Regions from separate parts of the Lentimonas sp. CC4 genome, predicted to be linked through region 1. Evidence: riboswitches for the same ligand, from Rfam matches in the RefSeq annotation. Region 1 holds a riboswitch; the other holds the start of a gene.

Region 1 (7,971 bases):
GGCAATAAAATCAGTCACGCACGAGTGACTCTGTTTGGAGACTGCCCGAAAAACACTGAACTGTATGCATTGATTGTAGCGATGGCACTCGCGTGCCGTCGATTGATATCCGGATACAAAGATCGACCTTGCTAGCGCAAGTTCGCTACAAGAAGCGGGGTAGCTACCCAAATCCAATGAAAATTATAGACGAGATCGAAGTTTCTTCAAAACGGTCTTACTCGATATTCGGCAGATTCGGATCTTTCTCTATACGCTGCGGGAAATTTTGAATCGCACGCACTAAGGACAGCTCCACACGCTCATCCGTATATTGGATTGCATCAAAAACATTAGGTAGCTCTGCACGCCAAAATAGGTCATTGGTGCCCGTCTCATAAAGTTCCACAGTCAGCGTAAAACGCACAGCCGCCTTGGATGCATTATAACTGCTCCGAGCCATCGTCGCACTCGGCCCATCCACAGAATCAAAGATCCCTCCATAGCTACTGATCGCCTTGTCCCACCTTGCCAACACATAAAAATCGGCATCCGATTCCATTGCCTCAAATCCACGCGCAGTTAACTCATCCGACAACACCCGCCCTGATATCTCAAGAAGCCCCTGATCCTGATCCTCCCTTAAGGCCATGCCAGAGAGTATCGTCTCTCGATAACTAAAAGTATCCAGCGGCGAGAAGTTAGTCGAGCGCACGAAATCCCCCGCAGAACGAGTCTGCTCAAAAGTGCCACACCCACTAAAGATTAAAGCGTTCAGCATAATAACAAAAGAGAATCGACGGATATGTTTCATAAGCAAATATACTGCAGTGACTCTACGCACCATACTACTCGACATTTGGAAGTTGCGAGCTGATTTCCAAACGTGCCGGAAAATCCTGGATCGCCAATCTCAAAGTCTGATCCACGCGCTGCTCCGACCACTGCATTGCATTAAAAATATAAGGTAATTCCGCAGACCAAAAAACCTTATTAGTCGCGCCCTCAAACAGCTCAACGATCAAAGAAAACCGAACCACTTCAGCGGCACTGGCATTAATCTCCTTACGCCATTTTGAGACTACATAAAAATCGCCCCCCTCATTCACCGACTCATAGCCACGCGTAGCCAGCTCCTGGATCAGCACCTGCCTCGATAGCTCTTTCATCACAAGCTCCTGAGAGCTGTTGCGGACAACCATGCCCGAAATGAGTGTATGGCGGTAACTAAAGGTTTCGAGCGAAGATACATCCATTGGGCGCACGAAATCCCCCGAATAATTCGTCGTTTCAAAACTCGCACAACCAGCAAACCACATAGCACACAACATCAGGGCGAAAGGGATTCGAGTGACACATTCCATGCGCGCACTAAACCACATACGCGGGGGAATTCAAACCTTGTCGTCGATTCAGCAATACAATCATCTACTTACATGCGTTTGACTCAACAAGAGCAGGTCAGTCTATCCATTATTTTACTCATCATGGTGCTAGCCCTGATTGGTTATCTGGCCTTTTAACCACTTATTATGAGTTGACAAGGCCTCCAGCATGCGACTTTTCTGTGCGCCTTCCTTAGGGGTGACCTAGCATGGGTCTGAGACGTTTCCTTGCAGCAGCACAGAAATGATCCCTTCGAACCTGATCCGGTTGACACCGGCGTAGGAAAAGGAAGGGGTCGCAACTTTCCGTGATCCCACCTTCCGCCGCCAGAGGCCGGATTTCAAACAACGACTGATTGAAATCCAAATGAAACACATACCAATAGCACTCGCATTCGCCGCTTTTACGGCCGGCCTACATGCGCAAACCGCCGCGGACGCTCCAGAGAGCATCGAGCAAGCATCCGAGCAACTCGCCACCACCGTCGTCACCGGCAGCCTGTGGGAGTCTGACCTACAGCAGACCACTGCCAGTGTCAGCGTCATCGACAGCGAACAGATTGCAAGCAGCGGTGCACAGCACTTTGGCGACATTATCAACAGCCTGCCCAACGTCACATGGACTGCAGGTTCATCACGTCCTCAGTATATCCAAATCCGCGGCATTGGTGAAAACTCTCAATTCGAAGGCGAAACTCCGGACTCTTCCGTTCGCTTTATGGTCGATGATCTCGACTTCACTGGCCTAGGATCAGTCGGCAACCTATTCGACGTGCAACAAGTCGAAGTCCTACGTGGCCCACAAGCCGGCGCTTTCGGGGTAAATGCCGCAGGTGGTGTCATCAAGATCGTCACCAACGAGCCCACTCCTTATTGGACTGGACAAGTCGAAGGCACTGTTGGCGAAGATAGCCTCGTCGCTGGCGGCGTCGCCGTCGGCGGCCCAGTCATCGAGAGCGATCCGGAAAAACTCACCTTCCGACTCTCAGCCTATCAGCTGAATCAAGATGGTTTCCGCCACAATAAATATCTAGGCAAGGACGACACCAACGAACGTGACGAATTCAACACTCGTCTAAAACTTCGCTGGCTCGCCAACGAAGACTGGCAATGGGATGCAACCGCCTTCTACGCCGACACCGACAACGGCTACGACGAATGGTCGCTCGATAACACGGAGTTCGACACTTATTCCGACCAACCAGGCCGCGACGAACAAGAATCCTTTGCCACAAGCCTACGCGGCACATGGACAGGCTTAAGCTCAGTGGATGTCACCACAATCACTAGCTATACTGACACTGACGCCACGAACAGCTATGATGGCGACTGGGGCTCACCTGGTTTCTACACCGATTTCCTAAAACTAGACCGTGATCGTGATGTATTCAGCCAAGAGTTTCGCTTCGATTCCTCAGAGCAACAGGACGCACTGGGTTGGATTGATCGTTGGACTGTTGGACTCTACTATAATAACTTAGACGAATCCACAAAATCGATCGTCGAATCTGGCGCTACATGGGATGTCGACTACGATTCAGAGTCCTATGCCACATTTGGTCAGATAGCTCACGACTTTAGCGAAAAGACTCGTCTGATACTTGGCCTTCGCATGGAATACTACGATGTAGATGTTAAAGCAGATGGTGACTTTTATGGCAGCGCCTTCAACGACAAGGATGATGTATCCGACACGCTCTTCGGCGGAAAAATCACACTAGAACATGACCTAACGAAGGAGCACATGCTCTTTACGAGCATCGCCCGTGGCTACAAAGCAGGCGGAGCAAGCTCTCCCAACTACACCGCCTCCACGGATCTCACTTACGACGACGAAACACTCTGGAACTACGAAGCTGGGGTGCGCAGTAAATGGTTCGATGGCAAGGTAGTCACACAAGCCACGGCGTTCTACCTATACCGCGAAGACCCACAATATAGAGATTCGGTAGGGTCAGGGAGCTGGTATGCTTATACTACAGTGAACGGCGACAGCGCAGAACACTACGGCCTAGAAGCAGAAGCCACATGGTTCATCAGCAAGAACTGGACTGCCAATGCAGGACTGGGCTTCCTTGAAGCCGAAGATGAGGATAGCTCTCGTGACCTCGCCAACGCACCGCATTACACATTTAATGCACGGATCGACTATGTCGCGGACAATGGATTCTTCGCAAACCTAGAGGTCGTCGGCAGCGACGAATACTACGAATCTAACAACCATAATGAGCAACGCAGTTCTTTCGCTCAATTCAATGGTGCAGTGGGCTACCGCTACAACAACTGGACACTGACCGTTTGGGGACGCAACCTCTTTGACGAATCATACGAAAAACGCGTATTCTACTTTGATAATGGCAATGGCGATACACGCTACGAGGATCCCGCGGATCCGCAGCAATTCGGCGTAACCGCCAACTACCGCTGGTAGGCACTGCAGTTCATATTTCAAACCAAGAGAGGAAGGTTCCACGCGAGCCTTCCTCTTTTTTTGTGCCCGGATCGTTACTGTTTGTGACATTCTTAAAATTGAATATTATACGTGCCTATCACTAAATCGAAGTCGTAAGCTATAGAAACCACCCTAGCGCCCCCCCCGACACATGCCCCACATCACAAAAGTCCTCATTCTCTTCGCAGCCCTACTGAGCGTCAGTCATGCCGCGCCCCGCCCGAACATTGTGCTGATTCTAGTCGATGACATGGGCTACTCCGACCTCGGATGCTTCGGCAGCGAGATCGAGACGCCGAATCTCGACCGCCTCGCGGCCGACGGCATTCGCTTTACCAATTTCACCAACAACGCGAAATGTGAGACCACTCGCACCGCGCTGATGACTGGGCAATACCACACCGTAGTGCGACAAAAGGGCAACGGCCAGCGTGTGATGACACTCCCAGAGACACTCGCCCTCGGCGGCTACCAAAGCTTCATGGTCGGCAAATGGCACATCCTCGACCAACCAATGCAACGCGGCTTCGAGCGCTACTTCGGCTTTCACGAAGGCGCGACGAATTTCTTCAACGGCGAAGGCACGCGAGGCGGCTACTCCTACTTTCTGGATGAAGCGCCCTACCAAATGCCCGACGACTTCTACAGCACCGACGCCTTCACCAACTACGCCATTCAATTCGTCGAACAGCGCGACTCCGAAAAACCCTTCTTCCTCTACGTCGCTTACAACGCCCCCCACTATCCACTCCAAGCGCCAGAGAAAGACGTCATGAAATACCGCGGCCGTTACCTCACTGGTTGGGATCAACTACGTGAAGCGCGCTTTCAACGCATGCAAGCCTTGGGGATCGTTTCCACGAACAGCAGACTCTCTCAGCCCGAACCAAAGAACCGAAAATGGGACAACTTGAGCCCGGCTCAACAAGACCACATGGACCTACGCATGGCCACCTATGCTGCGATGATTGACATCGTGGATCAACAAGTCGGCCGCCTCGTTGAGACCCTAAAAACCGAGAACATATTCGAGAACACACTCATTCTATTCGTTAGCGACAACGGCGCATGCCCCTTTGACCGCACCCGTGAATCCACGCTCGCAAACAACTACATGCCCTGGGATGCACGCTCTTACTATTGCTATACCCCAGAATGGGCCAATGCCTGTAACACGCCCTTTCGCTTATATAAACAGAACCAGAACGAAGGCGGCATCGCTGCCCCCATGATCGCCCACTGGCCGAACGGTATCCAAGTGCCTGGCAGCTTCAATCGACAACGCGGCCACGTGCGCGACTTTCACGCCACCTTTCGCGAACTCGCGGGCGTCACACTCCCCTCCGAATACAAAGGCCAAGCGCTACTCGACAGCGACCCCAGTATTAGCTTTACGCCTGCCTTCGTCGGGAAGAATCCTCCGCAGCAACCCTACTACTATCAATATTTCAAAAATGGCAAAAGCGCCCTGATCATCGGCAAATGGAAACTCGTCGACACTCAATTCCTCTACGATCTCAGCAACGATCGTATCGAGAGCAACGACCTCAGCCGCAGCCATCCCGAGCAATTCCAAACCATGCTCACCGAATGGCAAAGGCGCCACGGCGAGCTCAACCCTAGTGCGAAATAAGAAGTAGCCACTACCACACCCTCGCAACCAGCCACACACAAAAAAGCCCCCGTCATGACGACGGGGGCTTTTGTTAAATGTGACGGACTCTCTTACGCGACGCGCTCGACAATCAGTTCCGGTGGATTTGGACGCTTCGGAGCGAGGCGGTAAGCGGTCTTGAGGTATTCAAGTGCTTCTTCCATCTTCGCTTCGTCGTTGTAGTGAATCATCATGAGTGGCTCGCCTTGCTTGACCTGCGTGCCGACCTTCTTGATTTCAGAAACACCGACAGCTGGATCGTATTTGCCGTTCTTCTTCATCGCGAGCTTCTGGACGCCTTCTGCGATCAGACCTGCGTTGATCGTGTGAACGTAGCCACGCTTAGGAGCTGGCAACTTACGAACATGCTTCGCGGTTGGGAACTTTTCGACATCATCGATCACGGAGATGTCACCACCCTGTGCTTCGATCATATCCTTAAACTTCTGAAGAGCAGACCCATCCTTGAGGTGACGCTGCACCGTCTGTTTTGCAGACAATGTCGAACCCGCAACACCTGCGAGGCGCACGATTTCCATACCGAGCTTAAGCACCAACTCTTGAAGGTCTTCTGGACCTTCGCCCTTGAGTAGCTGAATCGCTTCTTTGATCTCAAGTCCTGTGCCGACTGTATCACCCAGTGGTTGATTCATGTCAGTCACAAGAGCGACACAACGGCGCTTCATTGAGCGACCGACACGTGTGATGGAGCGAGCCAATTGCTTCGCTTGCTCGACGTCTTTGATGAAAGAGCCGTTGCCCCATTTTACGTCGATCACAAGACCTTCAGCACCTTCAGCCAACTTACGGCTAAGCACAGAACCAGTAATCAGTGGTAAGCTCGGGATTGTGCCAGTCATTTGACGCAATCGGTAGAACTTTGCGTCTACTGGAGAAATTTCAGGATCCTGCTTGATGAATGTGCAGCCAACAGTCTTCAACTGAGCTTCGAAGCCCTCCAAATCAAGGATCGGGTTAAAGCCAGGGATCGAAGAAAGCTTATCAAGATTGCTGATCACATGCTCCTCATCCACACCATTCATAGTCGGCATGACGACGCCACACGCAGCTGCAAGCGGGCCGAGAACGAGTGTTGTCTTATCACCGACACCACCTGTTGAATACTTATCAATCTTTGGACGGGAGATACCAGTCAGGTCGATTACCTCGCCCGAAAGCATCATTTCTTCGGCAAACACAGCAGTTTCCTGAGCAGACATGCCCTGGAAAAATACCGCCATCGCGAGAGCTGATTGTTGAAATTCGGGGAGTTTATCATCCAAAATAGAATCGACGATATAACGAATCTCCTCGTCGGAGAATTCGCCACCGTCACGCTTCTTTTCAACCAAATGGGTGAAGGAAGGCTTGATGAACTTACGAGCGCTAATAATTTTCTTTCTCATTCAATAAAATTGCTGATGCCGATAATTTTGCCTATCGAGAAGGCATAAACATTTATGTATTAGGCTATTACAGGGCGTGTTGTCGAGCTTAAATAACGGGCTTACCGAAATATCACCCTATAGCATATCAGTCGAAACTATCATTAGCCCCCGATAAAGTCTTCAAGTTCGGAAAGCTGAGCTTGACGCCACGCACTCAGGTTTTTGCTCTGCCCTCATGAAAGTTTGGTTTAATCCATCTAAAGCAATCGAAAGTGCGCTATCGACTATCGCAGCTCAGACAGAGGGCTTCGGCCCTGAGTTCGTGCCCGGCGTGCGCCCAGCAGATCCTCGTTTCGGCGACTATCAGGCCAATGGCGTGCTCGCCTTTGCCAAGCGCAACAAGGTCAACCCCCGCGAACTCGCGACTCGCCTGATCGCAGCAGCCGAAGCGTCCGGTGAGTTTGACTCATCGCTGGTCACGCTCGACATCGCAGGCCCAGGCTTCATCAATTTCACGCTCACGCCTGAGTTCATCTGGCAGTGGCAACTCGCGTTCTCCACAAAAGAAGACTACCAAAGCGGCGCAAGAGAGCTCAAAGATGGCCGCAAAGTCATCATCGACTACCCAAGCGCCAATACCGCGAAACAGGCACACATCGGCCACCTGCGCCCAATGGTGATCGGCCAAGCCATCGCCCGCCTACTCGATTTCTGCGGCGCCGACCTCACACGCGACAACCATATCGGCGACTGGGGCACCAACTTCGGCACGCTGATCATGAAGATCAAGCGTGACGGCATCGACCTGACACAGCTCGGTGACAATGCGCTCGTAGCACTCGACCAACTCTATAAAGACGGCAGCGCGCTCGAAGTGGAACAACCCGAACTGCGCGACATCTCCCGCAACGAGCTCGTGCTCCTGCAAAACGGCGATGCCGAGAACACCGCAATTTGGGAGCAAATCGTCGAGATCTCCAAAGTCGCCTTTGATAAGCTATTCGTGCAAATGGGCGTCGAGATCGACATCACCCTCGGCGAGTCCTTCTACCGCGACAAAGTCGAGCGCATCTATGACGAACTCACCGAAGTCGGCCTCGCCGAAGAGAGCGA
Region 2 (7,971 bases), 3.6 Mb from region 1:
GTTTAGAGGGTAAGGATGAGGGGGAGCAGCTTTTAGGCAAGCTAAAGGTTCCCATTTTGGGAACATTGTTCGTTTTGAGCTCAGGACGGCAGGGAGCCGCAACGTCCTCGTTGGCTGTTTCCGTTACGGCTGCGGTGCTGCTGGGAGGCCTTCTGAAGCCATCCATTTTAGCAATGGGGCAAGTGTGTCTGTTTCTTTGGCGACTTTTGATTCGTTTACGGCGAGTCCGTAGTCTTCGGGGTGCCAGGTGCTGGGAGCCTAGTTTTTGGAGGATTTCAGGGATCAGAGCCCTTTTGCGGGGAGCCGATACGCTGAATGTGCCCTGAGTCTTGTAGGGATCGGAGTTTGCGTTGAATTGTGCGGGAGCTGGAGCTGAGTGCTACGGCTAGATCGACGGTGGCAATCTCCGGAGTCGCGAGCTGGAGCTGGAGGATTTCTTCTGCCATTTCTTCCGCTACGCTAGGGAAGGTGAGAGTGAAAAAGCCGTCATCGTCGACCTGCGCGGCAGGGGCGTTGCCCGCTACGAGACTCTGTTGAATACGGAGTCCATTTTCCATACAAATATCGGAAGTATTCGTGATACGTGCTAGCTGTCGAAACGTGCGCGTGCGGTTTCGATGGCGGCTTGCAGTTTCTGCTGTAGGAGTGCGGGCGAGGGTAGAGCTGTCAAGTATTCGGCGACGTGGATGCCAGATTGATCGAGCTCTAGCAGTTCGATTTGTTCCTGCTTCTTACCTGCGCAGAGAATGATGCCGAGTGGGGCGTCTTCGCCAGGTTGTTGCTCATGTTTGGCGAGCCAGCGGAGATACAATTCCATTTGTCCTTTATCTTTGGCTTGGAAATCGCCGAGTTTGAGGTCGATCGCGATCAGGCGCTTGAGGCCTCGGTGATAGAATAGGAGGTCGATGTAGAAATCGTCGGAGTCGATCTGGATGCGTTTTTGACGTCCGAGGAAGGCGAAGCCGCTGCCGAGCTCTAGCAGGAAGGTTTCGAGTTCACGCAGGATCGCGTCTTCGAGATCTTTTTCGAGGTAGCGGTCTCAGAGGCCTAGAAAGTCGAGGACATAGGGATCGCGAAAGACGAGGTCGGGAGAGATTGGTCTTCGGTGCGGAGTGCAGTGATTTCAGCTTCAGCGACTTCCTCGGGTTTCTTGGAAATGGCGGTGCGCTCGAAGAGCATGCCTTGAATCTTGGCGCGTAGCGTGCGCACGCTCCAACGTTCGACGCGGCACATCTCTGCGTAGAACTCACGTTGGAGTGGCTGGTTGAGCGGGATTAGGGCAGAAAAATGTGACCAGCCCAATTGTGCAGACAGTGTCTGCACAATTGCCGCCTCGGGGAAAACCTCGGCAAAGCGGATCATGTTGAAGAGGTTGCGTCGGCTGAAGCCGCGACCGAATTCTTCTGTCAATTGTGCACTCAGTGATTGCACAATCTCTTTACCATATTCGGCACGCTCGTTGTTGAGGATTTCTGTCTGGATGCGCTTACCGATACGCCAGTAGAGCAAAGTCATGCCGGCATTGACCGTTTGAGCCACACCTTCACGGGTTTGCTCGATCATGCGGCGCACGTCGGTCGCCAGACCTTCCTTGCTTTGGATGATGTCGATGTTTTGCGGACTCATTGTCTTCTGGATTCGTTTATTAAAGTCAGGTTAGCTATTGTGGCTTCTTGAGGACAGAATAAAACAGACCAGCCCTTTTATGTGCATTCTCTTTACAGACGAGTGGCGCGGGGCGCAGTGCTAGCTGCCTGTATTCTGCTGCTCTTCGGGAGGGATCGGCAAGAGGCGGTCACGGTCGTAAGGTCGTTCGGCTTTGCGCGGCATTACATCCTCGGGGAATTCATGTTTCCAGTCATCGCGTTCCGTGTCGTCGGCGTAGTATTTGAGGTGAATTCCGTTCATTTCAGGCGTATCTTCGGTTGGGAATTCGGTCATGTCGTAGCGACTATTCCATCCAGATCCATCAGGCATGATCTGCGTTTCTTCCGGTAGCACCTCGTTGAAGAGTAAGTCGTAGAAAACTCGGTCGGAGAGATGGTCGCTACAATAGAAGAACACACGCATGGTCGCCAAGGCTCTGAGGAGTTTCCAGAGGGCTGCGTGCAGGTCGTCGTCAGTCGTGAGTTGATCGGGGGGCACAGCACAGAAACCGTGCCGCTCTAGCAGTGCTGCCTTGAGAGACATATAGGGCGCAGTTTCGAAGGCGTGGATGTGCGACCAAAAGCTCTCCTGCATTTCAAGTGTGGCACCTGCGCCACCTTCTCCGACGATCGGCGTGCCTGCTACTTGTTCGACTTCGGCGCGTAATTGAGCAATGCGTAAAACGCGTTCAATGATGTCGTCTTCTTCGTCATTGGCAGAGGAATCGTCCATAGATTTATGGTGAACGAATTTTCACTTAAAGTAAAGTGCTGATTTTTATAATCGTTGTTTTAACAGCTCTTTAGTCCAGCGGCGGTGGGGGCCGGAGAGGGTGATGCTGTCTAGCTGGTCAAGGGCGACCCAGGAGAGGGAAGAGACCTGAGGGGGGAGGGCAGAGAGCTGAGAGGGGGGAGATTTGAGACCTGAGACTTGAGGGGGGAGACTTGAGGTTTGAGATTTGAGTGGGTAGATCGTCTCTTTGATGCGCTTGTTGGTGATGCCGCGGGTTTTGGTGGCTAGGGCTTTGCCTAGCTTTGGTTTGGCTTCGAAGTGTGTGGTGGCGGGCAGTTCGTATTGACCTGCCAGTTGTTTGGCGTTGTCGGGGATGCGGTGGAGGAGGAGTTTTTTGTCTTGGACGATCCAGACGCGGTCGATCTGCACTTGCTGGATCGCTTTGCGCTGAATGTTGGGAATGCCTTCCTGGGTGCCGGCTGCAGCGGCGGCGCAAAATTGCACGACAGGGCAGACGGTGCAGAGCGGATTCGCTTTCTGGCAAATCGTGGCCCCGAGCTCCATCATTGCTTGGTTGTGATCACCCGGGGTGCTGTGGTTGAGCACGGTGTCGGCGGTTGGCGTGAAGCTCTTGACGGCATCGCCGTTGTTTTTGAAGGCGCGGTCGTCGTTGGTCAGGCGTGCGAGAATACGCACGACATTGCCATCGACGACGGCGGCTGGGAAGTTTTGCGCGATCGAGCTGATGGCGGCTGAAGTATAGGGGCCGATGCCGGGCAGGGCTTGCCACTCTTTGGCGGTGGTCGGCTTCGGATCGAGGGCGACATATTCCTGCGCGAGTTTGTGTAGATTGCGGGCGCGGCTGTAGTAGCCGAGGCCTTCCCAGTGCTTAAGCACATCGTCGCTGGGTGCGTCGGCGAGTGCTTGGAAGTCGGGGAAGCGTTTGAGCCAACGATCAAAGTAGGGCAGCATCGTCTTGATCTGCGTCTGCTGCGCCATCAGCTCGGAGACCACGGTTTTGTAGAGCGAGGGGGCCGTGCGCCACGGCAGCGGACGCTGCGCGGTGGCATACCAGTCGGCGAGGGCTTGTTGAAAGTCGGCAATGTTGTCGGTCAATTTGGTCATGGCTCGTGGCAGCAAAGCACAGCGTGGATCGCAGCTAGGGCGAGCAGAAAAGCGCGGTGCTTGGGATTGTGTCAGCGCGGTGAAAATTGCTCTCTGTCTCTTTTTTTAATTTGCATTCAGTTTGGGGCGTTCTATCTATCGGTGCTTAGATATAGGAGAGCTCCAGGCGTGGAGCTGAGATTTGGGTGCGCTCCACCCGTAGATCCTTTGAACCTGATGCGTGTTAACACCGCCGTAGGGATTATCGAGTCGAATGGGGCAGTTGGACTATTGGGCGGGATTTTTTCGGGGCAGTGTGAGGCGGGTCGTTACTCACTTAGATTATGTCAGAAAATTCCACCAACGAAACGATTTCGAACCATACATTATTTCCAAACTCCGAGCGGGTTTATATTACTGGATCACGGCCAGACCTGAAGGTGCCGATGCGTGAGATTCAGCTTTCGCCGACGATCTTGCCAAATGGTGCGGGTGAGTCGCCGAATGATCCAGTTCGCGTCTATGATACGGCAGGTGCATGGGGTGATGCGGACTATCACGGTGATGTGACTCGGGGCTTACCGCGCATGCGTGAGGCATGGATTCGTGAGCGTGGGGATGTCGAGGAATACGAGGGCCGTGCAGTCAAACCTCAGGATGATGGCTATTTGTCCGAGGTGCATAAAGCGGGCGCCCGGTTGAAAGAGAATGATCGTAAGCTGATCGAATTTGAGAATAAACCATATCGTCCTTTGCGCGCAAAGGCCGGTAAGTGTGTAACGCAGCTGCACTATGCGCGCGCTGGCATCATTACGCCGGAGATGGAGTTCATCGCGATCCGTGAGAATATGAAGCTGCAAGCGGCGAAGCAGGGAGCCGACATTTCGCCGAATGCGGATCAGAATACGCTAAATATTCAGCACCCAGGGCAAAGTTTTGGTGCGTCGATTCCAGATGAAATCACGCCGGAATTCGTGCGCTCGGAGGTGGCGCGTGGTCGTGCCATCATTCCTTCGAATATCAATCACCCTGAGCTGGAGCCGATGATTATCGGCCGCAACTTTTTGGTGAAGATCAATACCAATATCGGTAACTCTGCAGTGGCGTCTTCGATCGAAGAAGAGGTTGAGAAAATGCGTTGGTCGGTGAAGTGGGGTGGTGATACTTTGATGGATCTTTCGACGGGTAAAAATATTCACCAGACGCGTGAATGGATTATGCGTAATTGCCCTGTGCCTGTCGGGACGGTTCCGATTTACCAAGCCTTGGAAAAGGTGAATGGAAAGGCTGAAGACCTGACTTGGGAAATCTTCCGTGATACCTTGATCGAACAAGCCGAACAAGGTGTGGATTACTTTACAATCCACGCGGCGGTGCTGCTGCCCTTCGTGCCGATGACTGCCAAGCGTATGACGGGTATCGTGAGCCGTGGTGGTTCGATCATGGCGAAATGGTGCCTCTCGCACCACAAGGAGAATTTTCTCTACACGCACTGGGATGACATTTGCGAAATCATGGCGGCCTATGACGTCTCGTTTTCGATTGGAGACGGTCTGCGTCCGGGCTCGATTGCGGATGCGAATGATGAAGCGCAATTTGCTGAATTGAAAACGCAGGGTGAGCTGACGACGCGCGCTTGGGAGTTTGGGGTGCAGGTCATGAATGAAGGCCCTGGGCACGTGCCGATGCATATGATTGAGGAGAACATGACGAAGCAAATTGAGTGGTGCCATGAGGCGCCTTTCTACACGCTTGGGCCACTCACGACCGACATCGCGCCGGGCTACGACCACATTACCAGTGGTATCGGTGCGGCGATGATCGGGTGGTATGGTTGTGCGATGCTTTGCTATGTGACGCCGAAGGAGCACCTCGGTTTGCCGAATAGGGACGACGTGCGTGAAGGCGTGATTACATACAAAATCGCGGCGCATGCGGCTGACCTCGGGAAGGGGCATCCTGCCGCGCAGTATCGTGATAATGCGCTGTCGAAGGCGCGCTTCGAATTCCGTTGGGAGGATCAGTTTAATCTTTCGCTGGATCCCGAGAAGGCGAAGTCCTTTCACGACGAAACTTTACCACAGGACTCCGCGAAGACGGCGCATTTCTGTTCGATGTGTGGACCGAACTTTTGCTCGATGAAGATTACCGAAGATGTCCGCGCATATGCAGCGCAGCTTGGCGTCTCAGAGCAGGAAGCACTCGAAAAGGGCATGGCTGAAAAGTCGGCTGAATTTAAAAACAAAGGCGGCGAGGTCTATCTCGCTGGTTCTAAAGCATGAAGATTCAACTCAATGATGAACCGCGCACAGTGGCAGACGGCTGCAACTTGCATGCTTTTTTAACTGACTGTGGCTTTGCCGCGAAGGCAGGGATCGCTGTGGCAGTCAATCATTCCATTGTGCCTGTAGGCCAATGGGAGGGTTGCGACTTGAGTGACGGTGACTCCATTCTACTCATTCAAGCAACACAAGGCGGCTGATGTTTGAGTGGCTCGCAGTTTCTCCGGAAGCGGATTACCCTGAGGAGGCGTTCGTGATTGAGCGTCTCCTCGATGCGGGGCTCTGCCTGTATCACGTGCGTAAGCCCGGGTGGACACTGGCGCAGTGTGAGTCGTTGCTGGAGCAGTTGCCGCAATGGTGCCGTGGGCGAGTCGTAATCCATGAACATTATAGCTTAGTAGCAGAGTATATGCTCGCAGGGTGCCATATGAAGGATCGACTTGATGCAGTTGAGCTTCGCTCTCGGTGGCATGCGCCTTCGATGAGCCGCTCGCTGCATCGTATCAGTGATTTGGATACGGATATGTCAGGCTGGAACTATGGATTCTTGAGCCCCATATTTCCGTCGCTTACAAAGGTCGGTTATACCGCGCCATGGACGTTGGATCAGTTGCAGCAGGCCTTGTTGCAGTATGCCGGCGCTTCGCTGTATGCGCTTGGAGGAGTTGATGCTGGGAATTGTGCGGTCTGCGCCGATTTAGGATTCGCAGGGGCAGTGTTACACGGGGCGTTATGGTTAGATGACGCGCCCATCAAACAATTTAATGAAATTAAGAGGACCGTATAAATGAATGAAATACCAATACAGTGTTTAACTCAGGATGGCATCGAGATGTCTCACGAAGCTCAGGTGTTGGCGCTTTGTGCTGCTGGTGCTCAGTGGATACAGTTGCGCTTTAAGGAGGCGACTGATGATGCAGTCGCAATGGTGGCTGACGCGTGCCTGCCTGTGTGCCGTGCACGTGGTGTGCGTCTGATTGTGGATGACCGCATACATGTCGCACTGTCGGTCGGTGCGGATGGTGTGCATTTGGGCAAATTAGATATGCCATGGCACGAGGCGCGTGCGCTTGCAGGGCAGGATTTTATTATAGGGGGCACCGTAAACTCAGTCGCAGATGCACTGCGCGCGAGTGAGCCGGGCTTGCTGGATTATGTTGGCGTGGGGCCGTATCGTTTTACTGAGACGAAGAAGAATCTCGCTCCGATTCTTTCAGGCGGGGAGTGGCAGGAAATTTTACGCACACTTGGGCCGATTCCGTCGTATGCCATCGGTGGGATTTGCGTTGAGGATTTACCGGAACTTCGTGAGCGCGGGGTAACTGGTGTGGCTGTGTGCTCGGGTGTGTATCGACATGCCGAAGTAACAGATAATTACCGCGCATTTCTCGATGCGTGGGAGTCGGAGGCAGTCGGTGTTTGAGGAACTTTCGTATGAAGAATAAACCATTAAAAATTGGGGGTAAAACCTTCGAGTCACGTCTGTTTGTAGGCACCGGAAAATATGCTTCGGGTGCAATGATGCGTGATAGCATTCGAGCCACTGGTAGTCAGTTGGTGACGATGGCGATGCGTCGTGTGCAGACGCATGGCGGCGATGACGGCATCATGGAATTCATGGAGATGGATCGCTATCGTTTGTTGCCTAATACTTCCGGTGTGCGTGACGCTAAAGAAGCGGTCTTTGCGGCGCAGTTGGCGCGTGAGGCGTTGGGCACGAATTGGTTGAAATTAGAGATTCACCCCGATCCAAAGTATTTGATGCCGGATCCGATCGAGACGCTGAAAGCAGCTGAGATCTTAGTGAAAGAAGGCTTTGTCGTGCTACCGTATGTGCATGCCGACCCTGTGCTGTGTAAGCGCTTAGAGGATGTCGGCGTGGCTGCAGTGATGCCGCTGGCGGCACCCATCGGCACGAATGAAGGATTGGCGGCGCGTCGTTTCTTGGAGATTATCATCGCGCAGAGTCAGGTGCCCGTGGTGATTGATGCGGGTCTCGGCTTACCTTCACATGCGGCCGATGCCATGGAGATCGGAGCCGACGCAGTGTTGGTGAATACCGCAATTGCGACGGCTCGTGATCCGATTGCTATGGGCGCTGCCTTTAAGATGGCAGTTGAGTGTGGGCGTGTCGCGTATGAAGCAGGCCGTGGTGCACAATCGACCGAGGCCGTGGCATCGTCACCGCTGACTGCGTTCTTGGAGG

What was found. A riboswitch is a leader RNA that binds a small molecule or an ion and turns the genes downstream of it on or off. The one in region 1 is predicted to bind thiamine pyrophosphate.
Region 2: linked by a shared signal. The riboswitch ahead of thiC (phosphomethylpyrimidine synthase ThiC) and the one ahead of GZZ87_RS15620 (TonB-dependent receptor) in region 1 are both predicted to bind thiamine pyrophosphate.

Annotation. Positions count from the first base shown of each region.
Region 1 is NZ_CACVBO010000001.1:3,640,108-3,648,078, forward strand. Features, by position in the region: gene GZZ87_RS15610 (DUF4136 domain-containing protein) at 218-760, opposite strand; gene GZZ87_RS15615 (DUF4136 domain-containing protein) at 828-1,298, opposite strand; TPP riboswitch at 1,550-1,667, shown strand; gene GZZ87_RS15620 (TonB-dependent receptor) at 1,732-3,795, shown strand; gene GZZ87_RS15625 (arylsulfatase) at 3,968-5,449, shown strand; gene GZZ87_RS15630 (thymidine phosphorylase) at 5,542-6,876, opposite strand; gene argS (arginine--tRNA ligase) at 7,094-7,971, shown strand, end outside.
Region 2 is NZ_CACVBO010000001.1:45,544-53,514, reverse strand. Features, by position in the region: gene GZZ87_RS00245 (hypothetical protein) at 276-557, opposite strand; partial or broken gene GZZ87_RS00240 (PDDEXK nuclease domain-containing protein) at 587-1,626, opposite strand; gene GZZ87_RS00235 (hypothetical protein) at 1,747-2,379, opposite strand; gene GZZ87_RS00230 (A/G-specific adenine glycosylase) at 2,425-3,504, opposite strand; TPP riboswitch at 3,648-3,762, shown strand; gene thiC (phosphomethylpyrimidine synthase ThiC) at 3,828-5,765, shown strand; gene thiS (sulfur carrier protein ThiS) at 5,762-5,965, shown strand; gene GZZ87_RS00215 (thiamine phosphate synthase) at 5,965-6,552, shown strand; gene thiE (thiamine phosphate synthase) at 6,553-7,188, shown strand; gene GZZ87_RS00205 (thiazole synthase) at 7,200-7,971, shown strand, end outside.